DNA from 3 places in the Rhodomicrobium sp. genome. Region 2 is predicted to be linked to each of the others. Evidence: riboswitches for the same ligand, from Rfam matches in the RefSeq annotation. Region 2 holds a riboswitch; each other region holds the start of a gene.
The links. Region 2 has a riboswitch for cobalamin ahead of QM659_RS12075 (DUF1636 family protein). Riboswitches for the same ligand answer to the same signal wherever they lie in the genome.
Positions count from the first base shown of each region.

Region 1: another riboswitch for cobalamin. It lies ahead of QM659_RS07285 (TonB-dependent receptor plug domain-containing protein); the one in region 2 lies ahead of QM659_RS12075 (DUF1636 family protein).
Region 3: another riboswitch for cobalamin. It lies ahead of QM659_RS15940 (ribonucleoside triphosphate reductase); the one in region 2 lies ahead of QM659_RS12075 (DUF1636 family protein).

Region 1 is NZ_JASGFR010000013.1:56,304-62,731, reverse strand. It holds gene QM659_RS07300 (hypothetical protein) at 37-249, shown strand; gene QM659_RS07295 (DUF6538 domain-containing protein) at 189-1,463, opposite strand; tRNA gene QM659_RS07290 (tRNA-Ser) at 1,594-1,683, opposite strand; gene QM659_RS07285 (TonB-dependent receptor plug domain-containing protein) at 1,912-3,960, opposite strand; cobalamin riboswitch at 4,064-4,254, opposite strand; gene QM659_RS07280 (hypothetical protein) at 4,531-4,854, shown strand; gene QM659_RS07275 (hypothetical protein) at 5,274-6,113, shown strand; gene rph (ribonuclease PH) at 6,394-6,428, shown strand, end outside.
Region 2 is NZ_JASGFR010000028.1:38,553-44,980, reverse strand. It holds gene cobN (cobaltochelatase subunit CobN) at 1-1,315, opposite strand, end outside; gene cobW (cobalamin biosynthesis protein CobW) at 1,319-2,350, opposite strand; gene QM659_RS12075 (DUF1636 family protein) at 2,350-2,757, opposite strand; cobalamin riboswitch at 2,883-3,075, opposite strand; gene QM659_RS12070 (cobyric acid synthase) at 3,170-4,684, shown strand; gene QM659_RS12065 (hypothetical protein) at 4,959-5,180, opposite strand; gene QM659_RS12060 (NAD-dependent succinate-semialdehyde dehydrogenase) at 5,391-6,428, shown strand, end outside.
Region 3 is NZ_JASGFR010000056.1:3,049-9,476, forward strand. It holds gene prpB (methylisocitrate lyase) at 1-52, opposite strand, end outside; gene prpC (2-methylcitrate synthase) at 62-1,255, opposite strand; gene QM659_RS15930 (MmgE/PrpD family protein) at 1,266-2,819, opposite strand; gene QM659_RS15935 (acyl-CoA thioesterase) at 2,871-3,263, opposite strand; cobalamin riboswitch at 3,495-3,693, shown strand; gene QM659_RS15940 (ribonucleoside triphosphate reductase) at 3,791-5,848, shown strand; gene nrdD (anaerobic ribonucleoside-triphosphate reductase) at 5,875-6,078, shown strand; gene QM659_RS15950 (anaerobic ribonucleoside-triphosphate reductase activating protein) at 6,133-6,428, shown strand, end outside.

The DNA.
Region 1 (6,428 bases), on a different contig from region 2:
TTCGGACGGTTCGCCCGCAACGTGGGAGTGTGAACCATGCGAACCCTCAAGGACATCGAGCGCCTGAAGGCGGCCCACGCGAAGGTTGCACGGCTCGCCGCCCAAAACCCCGCGCTCTTGCCCGTCTTCATGGCCTTCGAGCGCGACATGGAAAAGGCGAAGGCGTGGGAGCGCGCCCGCGAAGTCGCTCAGAGCGCTGCCGCCAAAATCGTTTCGCGCAAGCGTTCGAGGCTTCCGCCCTTGCCGTAGCGCTCGCGGTTATAGGCGTGCCCAAACAGGTCGCGCCGAATGCGCTCGTCCGCGTGCGTGGCGATTAACCGATCCTCGAAAGAATGGCGAAGGGAATAGAGGCTGTGATCTTCCGTTTCGAGCAAACCGTTCTCCCGAAGATATGAGTTCACCGTTGCGCTCAGCGTCGCACTGGAATTTCGATAACGTGGAAAGCCTTGTTTGCACTCCCGGAACGCTTCGAGCGACACGCCCGCGAGCGGGATGATACGCTTGCTCGTCTCGTTCTTGAGTTGCCGCCCTACAGGTTCGATCGAGATGAAGGGGATCGGACCTTCGAGCCGGATATGGTCCGGCAGCAATCCTGCCGCCTCGCTTGGCCGGTAGCCGGTGTTGACCATGCCCAACACAATGCAGCGGGCTTCGGTGTTGAGGCCGTCCAGCGCTCCGGGAGCGAGGAGCCGCATCCTTATCCATTCGGTCGAGAACGGAGGCCTGGTGCGCTTGGCGCCTTCCTTGAGCGCCACGCCACGAAACAGGTCCGGCAAGCCGAGCCGCTTCATGCGGTTGAGCGTGCGCACCATGTCCGCGAGATGGGTAAAATCCTTGTTCGCGCTGCTGGGCGACAGGTCTTCGGCCTCAATCTTCTCGATCCACCATTCACGGAAGTTAAGCACATCGTCGGCGGTGATTTCGGCGAGTGGCTTCGCGCCGATCACATGGGTGAAGTTCTTTACGGCCTTCATGCGCGGGTTGCGCCAGCGGCGAAGCTGGTCCTCGCTCTTGCCCAATGTTCGATCCCTGGCAAGCGTCCAATAGAGATCGAGCGCCCGCGTCACCGTGAGCGGCGGGTTCGCTATGCCGCCGAGCAAAGCCGCCGCTTCAAAGCGTTCCGGCTTGCCGGAAGCGACGGCTTCGACGCGCCGGATGCGCTCTTCCTCCGGCAAGGCCGCGATCTTTTCGGCAGGCAGGTAGCGAAAGCCGCGCATTCCGCAAAGGTTCAGGGCCGCCGCGTAACGCTTCTCCGCATCGTTCGTGTCGCCCGCGAGACGGGCCTCCCAAGCCTCTTCGAGTTGCACCCATGCAGCAGCGGCCTTGCGGCGCGCCACGCTTTCCGAATCGGTGTGAAGGCTGAGCCAGATCACCTTGCGCTCTTCGACGGGGGCATAGCGCGCGGGCACGCGGCGGCGGAGTTGCCACGTATCGGCCCGCTTGAAAATGGTTGTGTCTTTCACAGCCGCGCCTCTCCCAAATTGTGCATCAAAATGTATAGCACATCCGGGCGAAACAAGTATGAAGTAATTAGCTCTACGGCAAAACAGTGAATTGGAATAGGTGCTTACGGAAACTTTTGCGGCAAGAACTTGGCGGAGGGGGTGGGATTCGAACCCACGGTACGGTTGCCCGCACGCCGGTTTTCAAGACCGGTCTATTAAACCACTCTAGCACCCCTCCGCAGGCGCGGCCCGCTCGCTTGCCTTGACGTCTCGCGCGCCGATGCATGCGGAACGTCGAGCGCGCCAGCCTTCAACGTCGATGGATAACAAATGCGCCGTCGCGGGGCAACATGCGATGGCGGCGAGACCGAGCTTCTTCGCATCTCATCGGTGCGAAGAGGCTCGGCCGCTCGTTCAGCTTCGCCGCTGCGGAACGCGTCCCGCCCCGCGTCGGCTGCGGCCGACCCTATTTCAGCGACGCATAGGTGTTGGCGTCGACGTTGAAGGTGACGCCGCCATAGACCGACAGGCCGGGCGTGTTGTAGCCGCGCACCGTTTCGTACTTCTCGTCGAGCAGATTTTCGCCCCGGACGTAAGCGGTGAAACCGGGGCGAATGTCGTAGCTGAACTTCGCGTTCAAAAGCACATAGTCTTCCAGTTGGTAATTGCTCGAGTCGATCGTATCGAGAGCGAAACGCGTGGTGACGTTCGCCTTCACCGTGTCGAACAGCAGCGCGTCGGCGCCGAGCGTGATGCTGCTGCGCGGGATGCGGACGAGACGCGAGCCATCCTCCGCCCTTGCATCGACATAGGTGTAGCCCGCCGACAGCGTGAGCCACGGGCTCACAACTGCAGCGCCGGAAAACTCCACGCCCTCGCGATGTGTCGTGCCGGGGATCTGCTGGTAGACCCACTTCCAGTTGGCGTCATAACCACCGCCAATTTCGTTCGTGGTGTCGACCTGGAAATACGTACCGCTTAAACGAAAGCGCTTGTTGTCGAACCACTGATCGAAACCTACGTCCCAGCTTTCGCTTTCCTCGGGCTTAAGCTCGGTGTTCCCGGAAACCCACTCGTTGTTTGCGTAGAGTTCATAAAGGCTCGGCGCACGGAAGCCGGTGCCGGTGCTCGCGCGCAGTTTTGTCTGAGTCGGTTCATAGAAGTACGCCGCAGTGAATCGGTAGGTCTGGAAGTCACCGAAGGTGCTGTGTTCATCGTTGCGGCCGCCGCCGGTAATCGTCAGCCCTTTCAGCGGCTCCACCGAAAGCTGAGCAAATACACCCGTCAGGTCAATTCCGTGCTGGGAGTAAGCGCCGGTCTCAGCGGTTTCTTCCATGTAGTCGGCGCCCGCAGTCACGGTCGCCCATTTCGTTATTTTCGCCGTGCCGAGATAGTCGACCTTCCAGCGATCGCCCGTGTAGGAGTCGTTGACGGCTGAACCAGCGGACCACCCCCACTGATCGCGATCAAACTTCATGCCTTGAATCGAAACCGTGTTGACGAAGGCGCCATCGAAAAGTTTAACTTCCGTGCCCACGCGCCCGGCCTGCTGGCTGGTTACACCCCGCGTGCCGGGCCAACCGTCTGTCGCCAAATCCCAATTATCGTAGGTGCTATCGTAGCTGTGCCTCTCCTCCAGAGCGCGCGCGGCGAAAAAGACTTTCACATCGCTGGAAAGCTTGTACTCGCCGGTGCCGCTGAAGGTCAGGTTTCGGTAGCCATCGTCTTCATTTCCAATCGCCAGAGCGGAATAGCCGTCGCTTCTTACGCTCTGCACGGTGAAACGCGCATAACCGCGATCCGTACCGTAGGCCGCACTCGCCGTGCCGCGCTGGGTGTTGTAGGAACCTGTTTCGCCGGAAGCCGTCATCGAAGCGCCGAGAACGGGGCGCGCTGTGTCGATCGTTATGACGCCGCCGACCGCCTGACCGCCGTAAAGCAAGCTCTGCGACCCCTTCAGCACCTCGATGCGCTCGACATCGGTCGCGAGGATAGTTTCAAGCGCCGTCGTGACCTGCGTTCCGGTTGGATCGGCGATGTCCAATCCATCCACCTGGACCTTCACATATTTGGAAGCCGCGCCCCAAATGAAATATGACGTCGTGCTGGCCGGCCCCGTCTGCGCCACGGAAACGCCCGGCACCTGCGCGAGGTAATCCTGCACATAGGTGCGCGACTGCGCCTCGATCTCGTCGCGCGTGATGACCGTCACCGCGGAGCCGACCTTGGTGATGTCGGTTGCGACGCGGTTCGCGGAATAGATCACGTCTTTCGACGGCTCGCCGGGAATGGCATCCGGCGCGGGTTCGGCGGCACCGTGCGCAACGGCCGGCGCCTCCTTCTTTTTCTTCGGAGCGGAGGCTTTCTTCTTCTGCTTTTCGGCCCCGTCTTTTTTCACGACGACGGGCGGCAGGGTATCGGAACGGGCGGCGGTTTGCGCCTGCGCATTCGCGGCAAATGCGACAAGGCTGACGAAAGCGACACAGGAGCGGGCGCGCGGGTATAGAGCCGGCATATTGGGCCTCGTGGAACGTGACACGTCACCACGAACCAAAGTCAGGAACGCCGCGTTGAGCGGATTCCAAGCCCCCATCAGGACACCCCGCCCGACGTGTTCGCGCGTGACCACGGCTGATGGCAGGTCTCCTGGCTCACGGGTCAAAACTCCACGCCGCCTTCCCGGTTTCCCAGTGGCCTTTGGCGCATCGCTCGCCGCTTACAGTTGCGGGGGCAGCCGCGGATTACGGACGTCGTCCCTCACCGCGTTCCCTATTATCCTCATCGGAGGACCATCGGCTTAAGGCATAGCTTGCATGAAGCTTGCGCCGCAATCACGCAAATGCCGCAATTCGGCATGTTCCGCGCAAGCTGTGGCGCGTCGGCCACAAGCTCTTCAAGCAGCAACAGTTGGGGCGACTAGCCGTAGTGCCAGCGGCGCCCGCTGCCGCTTGCGCGATCCGCATGAAACGCATGATTAACGCTGCCCTGCTATTTTTACGAAAATCGTCTCGTTGCGTGGAGGGAGGCGCTGGGCATGGCAGGCGCTGAGACCGAGAGTACCGTTGCGTCAAAGGGAGTGGGAGGCATGACGTGTGCTGATATCACGCGTTTTGTAATTATCATCAGCCTCGGCGTGCTGGCTTTCATCACATTTCTGGTCGCGGGCACGCTTATCGGGCTGATGTGGCTCGACAGCTGGTCCTGCGGGCAATGCAAACAATATCCGGCGGGAATTTACATTCTCGGGGTTCTCGGGCTTCTGATCCTCGGCTCGATGGGGCAGGAGGCGGGCGAAGCGCCGGAGACATGGCGCAACTGGGTCGCCGCTCATATCCAGACGCTGATCATCCTCGCGCTGATCCTTGTCACCTTCGTGCTCGTCGTGAACTGGTGGTGGTGGTTCGGCTAGACGCGGCTTTGTGCGGCGCCGCTGCGCCTCGCTCGTGGGCCGAAAACTCGGAAGCAAAAGACGCGTTTCGGAAGTGCTCAGGACGATTGACGGCGCTGGCGCAAATTGCGCGCCTGTTAACGAACGCCGGAAGAGCGGGTAGAAAAGAAATTGTTTGACCGTTCGAAAGTAGGCCGACGAATGGCGACATCGGCACGGTAAAGATTCTGCACGAGCGCATGCATCGGATGGATCGCTTCCTCAACAATTCCGATCCGTGAATGCTGCGGCTGATGAAGCCCGCTTCCACCCGCCATCGGAGAGGCAGCTTGAACGGTCTGAGGCCCGCGCTTACCAAAGCACGGGACGCGGTGTAAGCGTCAAAAAGGAAGGTATTAACGATCCCCGGCAAACGCCGGGGATGACCTTCGCATGGGACTATGGTTAAAAAAATAGTTAATTTTATATTTCATTCGTGGGGACCTATGAAAAAACTCGCCCTGTTCCTTTTGGCGGCCATAGCGGCATGGTCGCTGTCGCGCGTCGACACCGACACGCTGCCGCCGTCGCTCCACAGGCTGCTCTTTCCGATCGAGATCGAAGCGGATCGCGTCGGCCCGCAAAACCCGGCGAAAAATTTCCCGCTTCAGACCCAGCGCGGAAAATCGGATTACCTTCTCTATAACGGCACCTACCCAAACGCTCCTATTCTATACCTCCGAATTCCTTATGAGTTCGTCGGGAAAGCCTCGAGACCCGTGCACAAATACGGGACGTTTTTCACGGTCTGGTATCCGGAGATGACAGGCTCGCTCAATCCCGCCAATCGCGAACGGAGAGAATGCTCCGGCTACTGCAATGGAGGGATCCTCCTGCTGATCAGAAATGAAGGCTTATACCTGTTGGGCGCAGCCCATGTAGGCTGGCTTGGACTGCAAGGCGACATGCAGCGCCTCGCGAAGGACCCCGACTTCACCTACACCAAGCTCGAAGGGCACGTCCCCTTCGAGGAGGTCTACGAAGAGCGCTTACCCAACGGCAAGCGGGAACTCTATTACATCCGCAAATCGCCGGAGGGCGCATATCTGCACTTCGCCCATTGCTGGCCCGATGACCCCTCCCCAAGCTGCACAGCTTACATGAACTCGCCGACACATCGGGCAATCGATATCGAGTACTCCTTCAGCATGGACCATTTCGAGGATTGGACCGCCGTTCAGGAGGCAGTCGCACGCACGGTCGACAGCTTCGTCGTCGGCCTTTTCGATCCGCAAAGATAAAGGGACATTATGAGCACTTACGGGACAAGAACCGCGAACCGAGCAACTTCGCTCCCTTTCAGCCTTGGCGTGCGTCTGCGGCATTTGGCGAAGGATCAAAGCGACGCGGGGGCGGCCAAAAGCCGTTGATACCCGAAAAACGCTGGCCTACTGTCCGCTACGGCGTTCGAAAAGGATGCCCAACTTCACAATCGAGCCGGAATAAACCGTCCGGCTGCGGTAAGGTGAGACTTATAAAAGGGCCTCGCGCAAGCAGCGCGCCCGAAAAGAAAGAAATTGCATGCGCCCCTCGAAACGGCAGGCCGGCGACCTTCG
Region 2 (6,428 bases):
CGGCGAACGGCCACGCCATCCGCTCTTCGAGAAGCGCTTCGATCAACGCGCCATTGTCGGCCGGCAATTGTTCTAAGCTGTAGCCCTCGGCGCAGAGCAGACGCAGAATTTCGACCGCACTTTCCGGGGCGTCGAGACCCACCGCATGGGCGATCTGATCGTCGCGGCCGGGATAGGAGGAGAGCACGAGCGCGAGCTTGCGCTCGGCGGGCGCGGTACGCCGCAGCCTTGCAAGCGCGCGCGCCTTTTCCGCGACCGCTTCGACGCGTTCGGCATCAGGCGCATGAACGACGCGGGCAAAGCCAAGCTCCGGGTCCGACGCCTCCGGCTCCTTGAAGGAGATCGCGCCCGCGAAGATGCGCCCGTCGATTTCCGGCAGCACGACGTGGATCGCGAGGTCGGCGGGCGACAGGCCGCGATCCGACTCCGCCCAAGCCTCGCGCGAAGACCCCGCCAGCGCGATCTGCAACACGGGTGCATCCGAAGCGTCGAACGCTCCGTTTTCCGCATCGCGCGCTGAAAACGCCGTCGCATTCACGATCACGTCCGGCACGATCCGGCGGAGCGCGTCGGCGAGCCAGGCGCGCGTCCTCTCGTCTTTGAGGCTCGCGACGAAGACGGCGGCTGGATCGAAGCCGCGCGTAGAAAGAGCATCGAGCAGCGCTTCAATGGGCGCGGTGTCGGCGGCGGCGAGTGCCGCGCGGTAAAAGACGATGAGCGCGCGCGGCGCATCGCCTTCGCGTGGCGGCGCGAGGGGGCAGATCGCGGGATCGCCCGCAAGGAAGCCGTGGCGCGGAAGCGGGTGCGCATCATCCGTCGTTTCCGTATCGAACCCGGCCGCGCGCGCAAGTTCAGCGAGGGCGGCCTGCGCTGCCTGCGCGCCGCCCTGATCGCACAGCGCCTGCAAACGCCGCAGCATGGCGACCGGCACCGTCGATGCCTCGTCGAGACGCGGATCGACGCGCCCGTCGCCCGAAACGAACGCCAGCGCGGTGCCCTTCGCTTCCGCCAGCGCGCGAAGCTGCTCGACACCGTAACGCCAATAGTCGATGCCGCCGAGCAAGCGGACAAGAACGGCCCGCGCGCCCGTGAGCGTCTTCTCGATGTAAAGATCGACCGAAAGCGGATGCCTCAGCCGCGCGAGGTTGGCGAGGCGCAGCGTCGGGAGATCCGCGCCCGCACGCCAGCCCGCCGCGAAGGCTGCGAGGTCGCTGTCCGCGAAGGAAAGCACCGCCAGGTCGGCGGGCGTCTGGCCGAGGTCTTCCGCCACCGCCGCCTCTTCGAGGCCGTGCCGTTCACGGAAAAGAATGTGCATGCGTCAGGCCCCGAGCGCCGCCGCAACCGCCTGCCCGTCGAAGCCCTTTTCGCCGATGACGACGAGCCGCGAGACGCGCTCCTCACTCGCGCGCCATGGCCGGTCGAACTGCGCGCGAACGCGGGTTCCGACGCCTTGCACGAGAAGCCGCATCGGCTTGCCCGCGATGGCGATATAGCCTTTTACGCGAAGGATGTTGTACGCACGGGCCGCTGCCTCGACCTTCGCCACGATGTCGGCCTGCGATGTCTGCTCCGGCAGCGTGACCGCGACCGTTTCGAAATCGTCATGGTCGTGCGGCTCGCCATGATCGTGATGCGTCGGGCGCGCGTCGAGGTCGTCTTCCGCAGCCGCGCCAAGCCCCAGCACGACGCGCGGATCGACGCGCCCCTCGGTTGCCCCGATCACGGGGATGGGGCGCGGCGATTCCGCCAGCACCGCTTCGCGCGCCACGGCAAGCCGCGCCTCGTCGACGAGATCGGCCTTGTTCAGGATCACGAGATCGGCGCAGGCCACCTGATCCTCGAACACTTCGCCGAGCGGCGTGTCGTGGTCGATGCTGGTGTCGCCCGCGCGCTGTCTCGCCACAAGCTCAGGGTCCGGCGCGAAACGGCCATCCGCCACGGCCTCGGCGTCCGCGACCGCGATCACGCCGTCGACGGTGATGCGCGTCTTCAGGTCGGGCCAGTCGAACGCCTTCAGCAGCGGCTTCGGCAGCGCGAGGCCGGATGTTTCTATGAGAATGTGTTCGGGCGGCTCCTTGCGGTTCAGGAGCGCCGTCATCGTCGGCACGAATTCGTCCGCGACGGTGCAGCAAAGGCAGCCGTTCGTCAGTTCGACGATAGCGTCTTCGGGGCATGCGGGATCGGCGCAGCCCTTCAGGATCTCGCCATCGATGCCGACATCGCCGAATTCATTGACGAGGACCGCGAGGCGGCGGCCGTTCGCGGTTTCGATCAGATGACGGACAAGGCTCGTCTTGCCCGCGCCCAGGAAGCCGGTGATGATGGTGACGGGGACTTTCGCGAGAGACATCAGAGGCTCCTTTCAGGAAGCGGCGGCACGCGCGCGATGAGCGCGCGGCGGAAGCAGGCGGGGCGCTCGTTCCACGGCACGAGGCCGTCTTCGGTTTCGGCGTTTGCTGCACAGCCGCGATAAATGCTCGGCGCGTCCTCGATCGTCAGTTCGCCGAACATGTAGGTCCAGCGATCCGGCCCGGCGATGGCGACGGTGAGGCCGCGATTGCAGTTCGACAGGCATTGCGCCGGTTCTATATGGAAGCGCGTGTCAGCGCTGGCTTCGCGCTCGGCGGCGAGCGCTTCGTAGAGCGCGCGGCCTGCGGGAGGCGCGGCCTTGTCGGCGGGGTCGCGTCCACAAAGCACGCACACGAAGACGGTGGCGCGGGGCGCTGGCGGGGCTTTACAGGTCGAGGGCGGCTCCATGCTTCATTCCGGGGAGCGGACGGCGAGCCGTCCGGCGCGTGCGGCGGGCGGACCTGCACTCCTCCCGTCGGACCTTGCGCTCCGGGACACCCCGCCCGGAACGGCGCTTCAAGGGAACGCGGCAACGCGATCCGGCAGGCGACGGCAGGTCTCCTGGCTCGCGGGTCACGGCCCGTGCCGCCTTCCCGGAACAGGTTCCAGTGGCAATTGGCGCAGGCTCGCCGCTCACAGTTGCGGGGGCAGCTCCGGCTTCGCACGATGTGGTGCGCCCGGTATTCCCTTTTCGTCCCCGAAGGGACCGTCGGCTGTCTCGATTTGTGATACGCCCGTGACGCGAAGTCAATCGGCGGGCGCTTTATCCGGCGCCGGGGCGGTGTAGAGATTTCGCGCTGAAGAAGGATCGACACCGGGCATGACACGTATTCGCGACGACGAGAGACGGCTGGGCGACAGGACGGCCCGCGCACTGATGTTTCAGGGAACCGGCTCGGATGTCGGCAAGTCGCTGATCGTGGCGGGGTTGTGCCGTCTGTTCGCGGATCGGGGGCTTTCCGTGCGTCCGTTCAAGCCACAGAACATGTCGACCAATGCGGGCGTCACGGCCGATGGCGGCGAGATCGGCCGCGCGCAGATGCTTCAGGCCCGCGCCGCGCGCGTGCCGCCCAGCGTTCACATGAATCCAGTGCTCCTGAAGCCGCAGAGCGAGACCGGCGCGCAGATCGTCGTGCAAGGGCATGTGTGGGGCAAGGCCGAGGCACGCGATTATCAGTCGCGGAAGGCAGCGCTGATGCCCGCCGTGCTTGAAAGCTTCGCGCGGCTGAAAGGCGAATGCGACCTCGTGCTGGTGGAGGGCGCTGGCTCGCCATCCGAGGTGAACCTTCGCGCGAACGACATCGCGAATATGGGTTTCGCGCGGGCGGCGGACGTGCCCGTGGTGCTCGTCGGCGACATCGACCGGGGCGGGGTGATCGCGAGCCTCGTCGGCACGAGCGCGGTGCTCGACGCCGAAGATGCCGCCATGATCCGTGGCTTCATCGTCAACAAGATGCGCGGCGATGCGGGGCTCTTCGCGGAGGGCATGCGGTTCATCGCGGAACGAACCGGCTGGGCGTCGCTCGGCCTCGTCCCGTGGTTTGCGGACGCGCATGCCCTGCCGCCTGAAGACGGCTTCAGCCGCGACTGGGTGCGCGAAGGCGCGAAGACCGGCCAGCGCGTGAGGGTCGCGGTGCCGGTGCTTCCGCACATCGCAAATTTTGACGATCTCGATCCGCTGCGGCTTGAGCCGGACGTCGATCTCGTGACGCTGGCCCATGGCGAACCGCTTCCCGCCGACGCGGATCTTGTCATCCTGCCGGGCTCGAAGGCCACCATTGCGGATCTCTCCGCGCTGCGTGCGCTCGGCTGGGAAGCGGACATCCTCGCCCATGTCCGGCGCGGCGGGCGCGTGCTCGGCCTTTGCGGCGGCTATCAAATGCTTGGGCGCTGGGTGGCCGATCCGGCGGGCATCGAGGGACGGCCGGGCGGGGTGCCGGGGCTCGGCCTGCTCGATGTCGAGACGGAGCTTTCGGGCGACAAGCGGCTTGCGGCGGTAACGGGCCGGACAGCGGCCGACGGCGTGCCGTTCTCGGGTTACGAGATCCACATCGGCCGCACCTTCGGATCGGACACCGCGCGCCCGCTTGTTCTTGTCCACGAGGACGGATCGTGCAGGCCCGATGGAGCGGTGTCGGCGGACGGGTGCGTGATGGGCACCTATGTCCACGGCCTGTTCGCGGACGACCGTCAGCGCGCCGCGTGGCTGGCGCGGCTCGGTGGCAAGCCTGCGGCGCTTTCCTACGAAACCGCCATAGACGACACGCTCGACCGCCTTGCCGCACACCTTGCCCGCCACATAGACATCGAGGCAATGCTGGGCCTCACCCGCTGAGGCATGGTCGCCGAACGATGCCTTTACGCCTCCAACGCGGAGGTCGCCGCCTCAGCGGGCGCCATCGGACGGCTCAGGCGCGGTTCGCGCAACGCACCGCAATGGGCCTGTGCCAATGCGCCTTTATCTGACGCAGAAAAGCAGACCGGCACAGGAAACATACCGCGTCATGCCACACGCGATTTGCGGCATGACGCTTGAAGGGATAGCTCAAAGGCCCGGTTTCAAGTCTTCTTTCCGCCGCCGATCAACACGCGGCGGTTGTTCGCGTCTGTCAGGAATGTTGCGGCTCGATCTCGGCAAGAGCCGCTTCGATCAGTTCGCGCGCGCGGTCGAGATCGGCATGACCGGCGATCAGGCTGAGTTCCTTCAGCATGTCGGCGAGATATTCACGGCTATCTTGTTGAGAAAGAAATGCGAAATCCGCGCTCTCGGCGGGCTGCGCTTGAGAATTGGGAGTGCTTTCTGACAGGACCGGTGATAAGACGCTCGTCATTGGGGGCTCCGTCGTTCCTGCCTGCGACTTGTCTCGCAGGGCTCTTCGCTCACATTAATATTCGGTTGCAGGGAATATCAAATGCATCCTGTGATTGAGCGCTGATTCGTTAAGAGTTTGTGGCTTTTTGGGAACAGGTGCCATAATCCGGTGGCGCTTGTAGTATTTACAGCGGCGCGGCATTATGTCTGACCCGCTGAAAGAGGAGTCATGGACCAGATTTTCAAGACACTGCTCCGTGATCGCTGTCTGATTGGAGGCGAATGGCGGGGCGAACCGGCACTCCCTGTCGTCAATCCCGCAACCGGCGCGTTCCTCGCGCGCGTGCCGAACTTCGGGCGCGTAGAAACCCGCGAGGCCATCGAGGCCGCGCACAAGGCTTTTCCGGCCTGGAGCGGGCTGCTTGCCAAGGAGCGCGCGGCGATCCTCAAACGCTGGCACAACCTTCAATTGGCCCACGCGGAATCGCTGGCGCGCCTCATGACCGTGGAGATGGGAAAACCGCTGCCGGAATCGCGTGGCGAAGTCGCTTATGGCGCGGCTTTCGTCGAATTTTTCGCGGAAGAGGCCAAGCGCATTCATGGCGAGATCGTTCCGACGCCGCGCAAGGGCGGCCGCGTCATCGTCATGAAACAACCTGTTGGCGTCGTCGGCGCGATCACGCCCTGGAATTTCCCCTTCGCAATGATCACGCGCAAGGTTGCGCCCGCGCTTGCTGTGGGCTGCACCGTGGTTGTGAAACCCGCGCCTGACACGCCGCTGACGGCGCTGGCTCTCGGCGCGCTCGCCGAGCAGGCAGGCTTTCCGCCCGGCGTCATCAATATCGTAACGGGCGATGCGGAGGCCATCGGCAGCGAACTGACTGCGAACCCGCTTGTGCGCGCGATCACCTTCACCGGCTCCACGCGCGTCGGCAAGCTGCTCATGCGCCAGTCGGCGGATACGGTGAAGAAGGTTTCGCTCGAACTTGGCGGCAATGCGCCCTTCATCGTCTTCGACGACGCGGATCTCGACAAGGCCGTGGAAGGCGCTGTTATCTCGAAATTCCGCAACATGGGGCAGACCTGCGTCTGCGCGAACCGCATCCTCGTGCAGGACGGCGTCTATGATGCCTTCGCCGCCAGGCTCGCCGCGCGTGTGGCCGCGCTCAAGGTCGGCGACGGATTGCAGGCAGGCGTCGAGCAAGGGCCGCTCATCAATGAAGCCGGCCTGAAAAAAGTGGAAGAGCACGTCGCGGACGCGCTCGCG
Region 3 (6,428 bases), on a different contig from region 2:
AGCGGAAGCCCGCCGTCTGGTCGGGCAGGTCGAAACCGTTGAGATAAGGCATGTCCGCTCCCTACGCCGCACGCGCGGAAGACGGTGCAGGCGTGCGCCCGCGATCTTCCAGCGGCACGAACGCCACGTTTTCCGGGCCGACATAATTCGCGGATGGACGAATGATCTTGTTATCCTGCCGCTGCTCGATGATATGCGCCGCCCAGCCGCTCGTGCGTGCGATGACAAAAAGCGGCGTGAACATCGCGGTCGGAACGCCCATCTGGTGATAGGACACGGCGCTGAACCAGTCGAGGTTCGGGAACATCTTCTTCGTCTCCGCCATCACGCTTTCGATGCGCGCGGCGATCTCGAACATTTTCGTTGCGCCGACCTCGTGCGACAGGCGGCGGGCGACTTCCTTGATGACCTTGTTGCGCGGGTCGGCGACCGTATAGACGGGATGGCCGAAGCCGATCACGACCTCTTTAGCCTCGACGCGGCGGCGGATATCGGCTTCCGCCTCTTCGGCTGAATTGTAACGCTTCTGGATCTCGAAGGCCGCCTCGTTCGCCCCGCCATGCTTCGGCCCGCGCAGCGCGCCGATCGCGCCCGTCACCGCGGAATACAGATCCGATCCCGTGCTCGCGATGGAGCGTGCGGTGAAGGTGGACGCGTTGAACTCATGCTCGGCGTAGAGAATCAGCGAGGTGTGCATCGCGCGGACGTGGCTTTCGCGCGGGCGTTCGCCATGCAGCAGGTGCAGGAAGTGCCCGCCGATGGAATCGTCGTCGGTGTGCACCTCGATGCGGCGGCCATTATGCGCGAAGTGATGCCAGTAGAGCAGCATGGAACCCAGCGAAGCCAGGAGCCGGTCGGCCACATCGCGCGCAGCTGGATGGTTGTGGTCGACCGGCTCCGGCAGCACGCAGCCGAGCGCGGACACGCCCGATCTGAGTACGTCCATGGGATGCGAGGCGGCCGGCAGCGCTTCGAGCGCGACGCGGACCGCCGAAGGAAGGCCGCGCAGCGCCTTCAGCTTCGTCTTGTAAGCGTGAAGCTCCGTCGGCGTCGGCAGCGCCCCGTGAATGAGGAGATGCGCGATCTCCTCGAATTCGCAGGTCTCGGCCACGTCGAGAATGTCGTAGCCGCGGTAATGGAGGTCGTTACCGGTGCGGCCCACGGTGCAAAGCGCCGTGTTGCCCGCGATGATGCCGGAAAGCGCGACCGACTTCTTCGGCTTCGGCCCGGCGGCCTTCGTTGCGTCCTGTAGCATGCTGTCCTCCCTAAGCGCCGACAACGGCTGAACGGCCCGTCTCGCGCGATGTGCCGTTCCATTCGAAAAGGCCGGTCGCCCGCTCCGCGCCAAGCGCGACGGGATCGACGGTGAAATTCAGTCCCAGAAGCTCTTCGCCGCGCAGCCGTTCGAGCCGGTCCACGGTTTCGAGAAAGCGCTGTTGCTCGGCGGGTGAGACGATGCCTTCCGAAAGCGTGAGAAACTTCTCGATGTATTGCGGGCGGGCGAAGGGGCGCGCGCCGAGCGGGTTGGCGTCGGCGATGGCAAGCTCGTCCTCGATCACGCGACCGTCACGCAGGGTGACGACGACGCGGCCGCCGAACGCCTTTTCCTTCGGGTCGCGGCTATGATAGCGGCGCGTCCACTCCGCATCTTCGACGGTCGAAATCTTGTGCCACAAGGCAACGGTTTCGGGCCGCTTCGCGCGCTCCGGCGCATAGGAATGCACGTGGTGCCAGCCGCCGTCTTCCAGCGCGACCGCGAAGATGTACATGATGGAATGGTCGAGCGTTTCGCGGCTCGCATTCGGGTCCATCTTCTGCGGGTCGTTCGCACCCGTGCCGATCACGTAATGGGTGTGATGGCTCGTGTGGATCACGATGTTTTCGATGGTCGCGAGATTGCCGATCTTCTCGCGCATCCGCCGCGCGAGGTCGATGAGCGCCTGGCTCTGATATTCCGCCGAATATTCCTTGGTGTAGGTGTCGAGGATGGCGCGCTTCGGCTCGCCTTTCTCAGGCAACGGCACGGAGTATTCCACCTTGGGGCCGGAAAGCAGCCATGCGATGAAACCGTCCTCGCCTTCCCATGCGGGCGACGGCGCGCCTTCGCCGCGCATGGCTCGATCCACCGCCTCGACCGCCATCTTGCCGGCGAAAGCGGGCGCGTAAGCCTTCCAGCTCGAAATCTCGCCCTTGCGCGACTGGCGCGTCGTCGTCGTCACATGCAGTGCCTGCTGCACAGCCTGCCAGATCGTCTCCACCGGAAGCCCCAGCGCCGCGCCGATGCCTGCCGCAGCCGAGGGTCCGAGATGGGCGATATGGTCGATCTTGTGCTCATGCAGGCAAATGCCTTTTACGAGATTGACCTGAATTTCGTAGCCCGCCGCGAGGCCGCGCACGAGCGCTTCGCCGGAAAGCCCGCAATGCTGGGCGACGGCAAGGATCGGCGGGATATTGTCGCCGGGATGCGAATAGTCGGCGGCGAGGAACGTATCGTGGAAGTCGAGTTCACGCACGGCGACGCCGTTGGCCCACGCGGCCCATTCCGGCGAGAAGCGGCGATGCGAGGCGATGCCGAACACGGCCGCGCCGGGCTTGAAGGGATGCGAGAGCGCCTGATTGCGGGCGTTAGCCACCGGGCGGCGTGCGAGCGAAGCGGCGGCAACGGCGGCGTTGTCGATGATGCGGTTGCCGATCATCTCGACCACGGCAGGGTCGACCGCGACCGGGTCGGCGGCGACTTCGGCGATCTTCCAGGCGAGTTGTTCGGCGCGGGGCAAAGGCTCGGCGGATTTGTATGTGCGAACGGTATGCGACTTCACGGGGCAGGTTCCTCTCTTGGGCAGCGGCGGCTAGGAAATTGTATTTTGAAATCAGGGGCGAAACGCTGTGGGGCGGCCTGCTTCGTCGACGGCGACCATCTCGAACGAGCCGCGCACGGCGAGGCGACGCTCGCCCGAAAGCAGCTTTTCGGCCATCATCGAGACTTCGACGGTCATGGATGCGCGGCCTACGCGCACGACGCGGGCGGACAGTTCGACGAGTTCGCCCACCTTGACGGGCACGTGGAATTCCACCTTGTCGGATGTCGCCATCACCACGGCGCGGCGCGCGCGCCGCGTGGCCGCGACGAAGGCGGCTTTGCCCATGAGGTTCAGCGCATTGCCGCCGAACAGCGTGCCGTAATGGTTCGCCTGTTCGGGGAAGACCATCTCCACAAAGGTGGTCGCCGCCTCGGAGGCGTCGTCGTCAATCAAGGTTTGCATTCGGGCGCCCGCTTTCATTTCGGGCTTCACAATATCCGCAAGAGAAAGAACGCGGTAAGGACTGAAAATGTGGATGTTTGCGAAGGGAGAGCCGCGAATCTGCGAAAGTTGCGAACGTCGTCTCCGGTTGCCTGCCGCAGGCCGGCAAGCTTTTTTTCCTTTCGTCCCCGCTGTTCACATCTTTCCGTGCGCACACCGAATCACTCATTGCGAGGTCGCGCGACTCAGCCCCCTAGATGTGGGGGTCACGGTCCCCCGATAGCGCAAGATTCGGGAGCCAAGAGGGAAGCCGGTGCAAGTCCGGCGCTGCCCCCGCAACTGTAAGCGGCGAGCCGCCGTCGATCGCGTCACTGGTGCGAAATCACCGGGAAGGCCAGACGGAAGCATTGACCCGCGAGCCAGGAGACCTGCCGCGACATCGGAATAACGTCCTCGGGCGGGGTGTCCGCAGGCCGTGCCGCGACCGGTGAAGCCGGTTTCGTTCGCGCGTCTGTCGGCCCCGCCCCCATGATCCAACGGGGGTTCACTTGTCTTCCAGTCCTGACTCCACGGCGGTAATTTCCGCCGCCCGCCTGCCGCTCAGCATCGTGAAGCGCTCGGGCGCGCTCGCGCCGTTCGACGCGGCGAAGATCCGCTCCGCGGTCGAGCGTGCGGGCCGCGCCACCGGCGATTTCGACGCCACCGAGGCGCATCTTCTCGCCATTCAGGCGGTGAAGGTGATCGCGCATCGCTTCGCGGACCGGTCGCCGCACATCGAGGAAATTCAGGACATCGTCGAACAGGTGCTCATCTCCGCGAACCACTTCGCGACGGCCCGCGCCTACATCGTCTATCGCGAGCAGCGCGCACGGCTTCGCGCCGACCGCCACGCCGCCATCGACGTCGAAAGCTCGATCAACGAATATCTGGAGCGCGCGGACTGGCGCGTGAACGCGAACGCCAATCAGGGCTATTCGCTCGGCGGCCTGATCCTGAACGTCTCCGGCAAGGTGGTGGCAAATTACTGGCTCAGCCACGTCTACCCGCCGGAAGTGGGCCGCGCGCATCGCGACGGCGACATCCACATCCACGATCTCGACATGCTGGCGGGCTATTGCGCGGGCTGGTCGCTGCGGACGCTGTTGCAGGAAGGGCTGAACGGCGTGCCGGGCAAGGTCGAGGCCGCGCCGCCGAAGCACCTGTCGAGTGCTGTCGGACAGATCGTGAACTTCCTTGGCACGCTTCAGAACGAATGGGCGGGCGCGCAGGCGTTCTCATCGTTCGACACCTACATGGCGCCTTTCATCCGCAAGGACAGATTGCCGTACGGCGAGGTACGCCAGTGCATTCAGGAACTGATCTATAACCTCAACGTGCCGTCACGCTGGGGCACGCAGACGCCTTTCACGAACCTGACCTTCGACTGGACCTGCCCGGAAGACCTCCGCGAGCAGGTTCCGATGATCGGCGGCAAGGAGGTGGACTTCACCTATGGCGATCTCCAGCCCGAAATGGACATGATCAACCGCGCTTACATGGAAGTCATGACTGCGGGCGACGCGAAAGGCCGGGTGTTCACCTTCCCGATCCCGACCTACAACATCACACCGGATTTCCCGTGGGAGAGCGAAAACGCGACGCGCCTGTTCGAGATGACCGCGAAATACGGCCTGCCCTATTTCCAGAATTTCGTGAACTCGGAACTGAAGCCGAACATGGTGCGGTCCATGTGCTGCCGCCTGCAGCTCGACCTGACGGAGCTTCTGAAGCGCGGCAACGGGTTGTTCGGCTCGGCGGAGCAGACGGGCTCGGTCGGCGTGGTCACCGTGAACTGCGCGCGGCTCGGCTTCCTCCACAAGGGCGACGAAGCGGCCTTGTTCGCGCGGCTCGACGAACTGCTCGACATCGGCCGCAACAGCCTGGAAATCAAGCGCAAGATCATCCAGCGTCACATGGATGCGGGGCTGTTCCCGTACACGAAGCGCTATCTCGGCACGCTGCGCAATCATTTCTCGACGCTCGGCGTGAACGGCCTCAACGAGATGATCCGCAATTTTACCGACGACGCCGAAGATATCTCGACGCCGTGGGGCCACGCCTTCGCGCTGCGTTTCCTCGATCACGTTCGGGCGAAGATGGTGGCGTTTCAGGAAGAAACCGGCCACCTCTATAACCTCGAAGCGACGCCCGCCGAGGGCACGACCTATCGCTTTGCGCGCGAGGACAAGAAGCGTTTCGCAGGTATCCTTCAGGCGGGCACGGACGAGACGCCGTATTACACCAACTCCAGCCAGTTGCCTGTCGGGTTCACCGACGATCCGTTCGACGCGTTGGCCCGGCAGGAGCCGCTTCAGCAGAAATACACGGGCGGCACCGTGCTGCATCTCTACATGGGCGAGCGCATCTCTTCGGTGGAAGCCTGCAAGAAGCTCGTGCGCCGCGCGCTCGAAAACTTCCGCATCCCTTACATCACCGTGACGCCGACATTCTCGATCTGCCCGACGCACGGCTACATCGCAGGCGAGCACAAGTTCTGCCCGATCTGCGACGAGGAGCGGCTTGCGGCGAAGCGCGCACGGCTCGGCGCGCGCAAGGCGGCGGCCTGATTTCCATCAAACGAGGGAGAAGAGACATGAACGCACATTGGACCCCCACCGCCGACGACGTGACCCTGACCGACGAGGAGCGCCAGCCCTGCGAAGTCTGGACGCGCGTGATGGGCTATCACCGGCCTGTCTCGTCGTTCAATCAGGGCAAGGTCGGCGAATTCAACGAGCGGCAGTATTTCCGCGAATGCAAGGCCGAGCGCGCCGACGCCGACAAGAGCGCGCAATGACCAAAGCGCTTTCAGGAAAGGTGTTTGCGGTTTTCCGCCCGGAAAGCGCGCAAGATGCAAGATAGTATCGAGATTGGCGGGCTTGCCCGCCTTTCCTCCGTGGATTGGCCGGGGCAGCTTGCGGCGACCGTCTTCTGTCAGGGCTGCCCCTGGGCCTGCCGCTACTGCCACAACGCCTCGCTGATGCGGGCGGGCAGTGGCGCGGGGCCGTCATGGGCCGAAGTGCGCGCGTTGCTCGAAACGCGGCGCGGACTGCTCGACGCCGTGGTGTTTTCCGGCGGCGAGCCGACCTTGCAGACACATCTGCCGGAGGCGATGGCGGAGGTGCGCGCCATGGGCTTCAAGGTCGG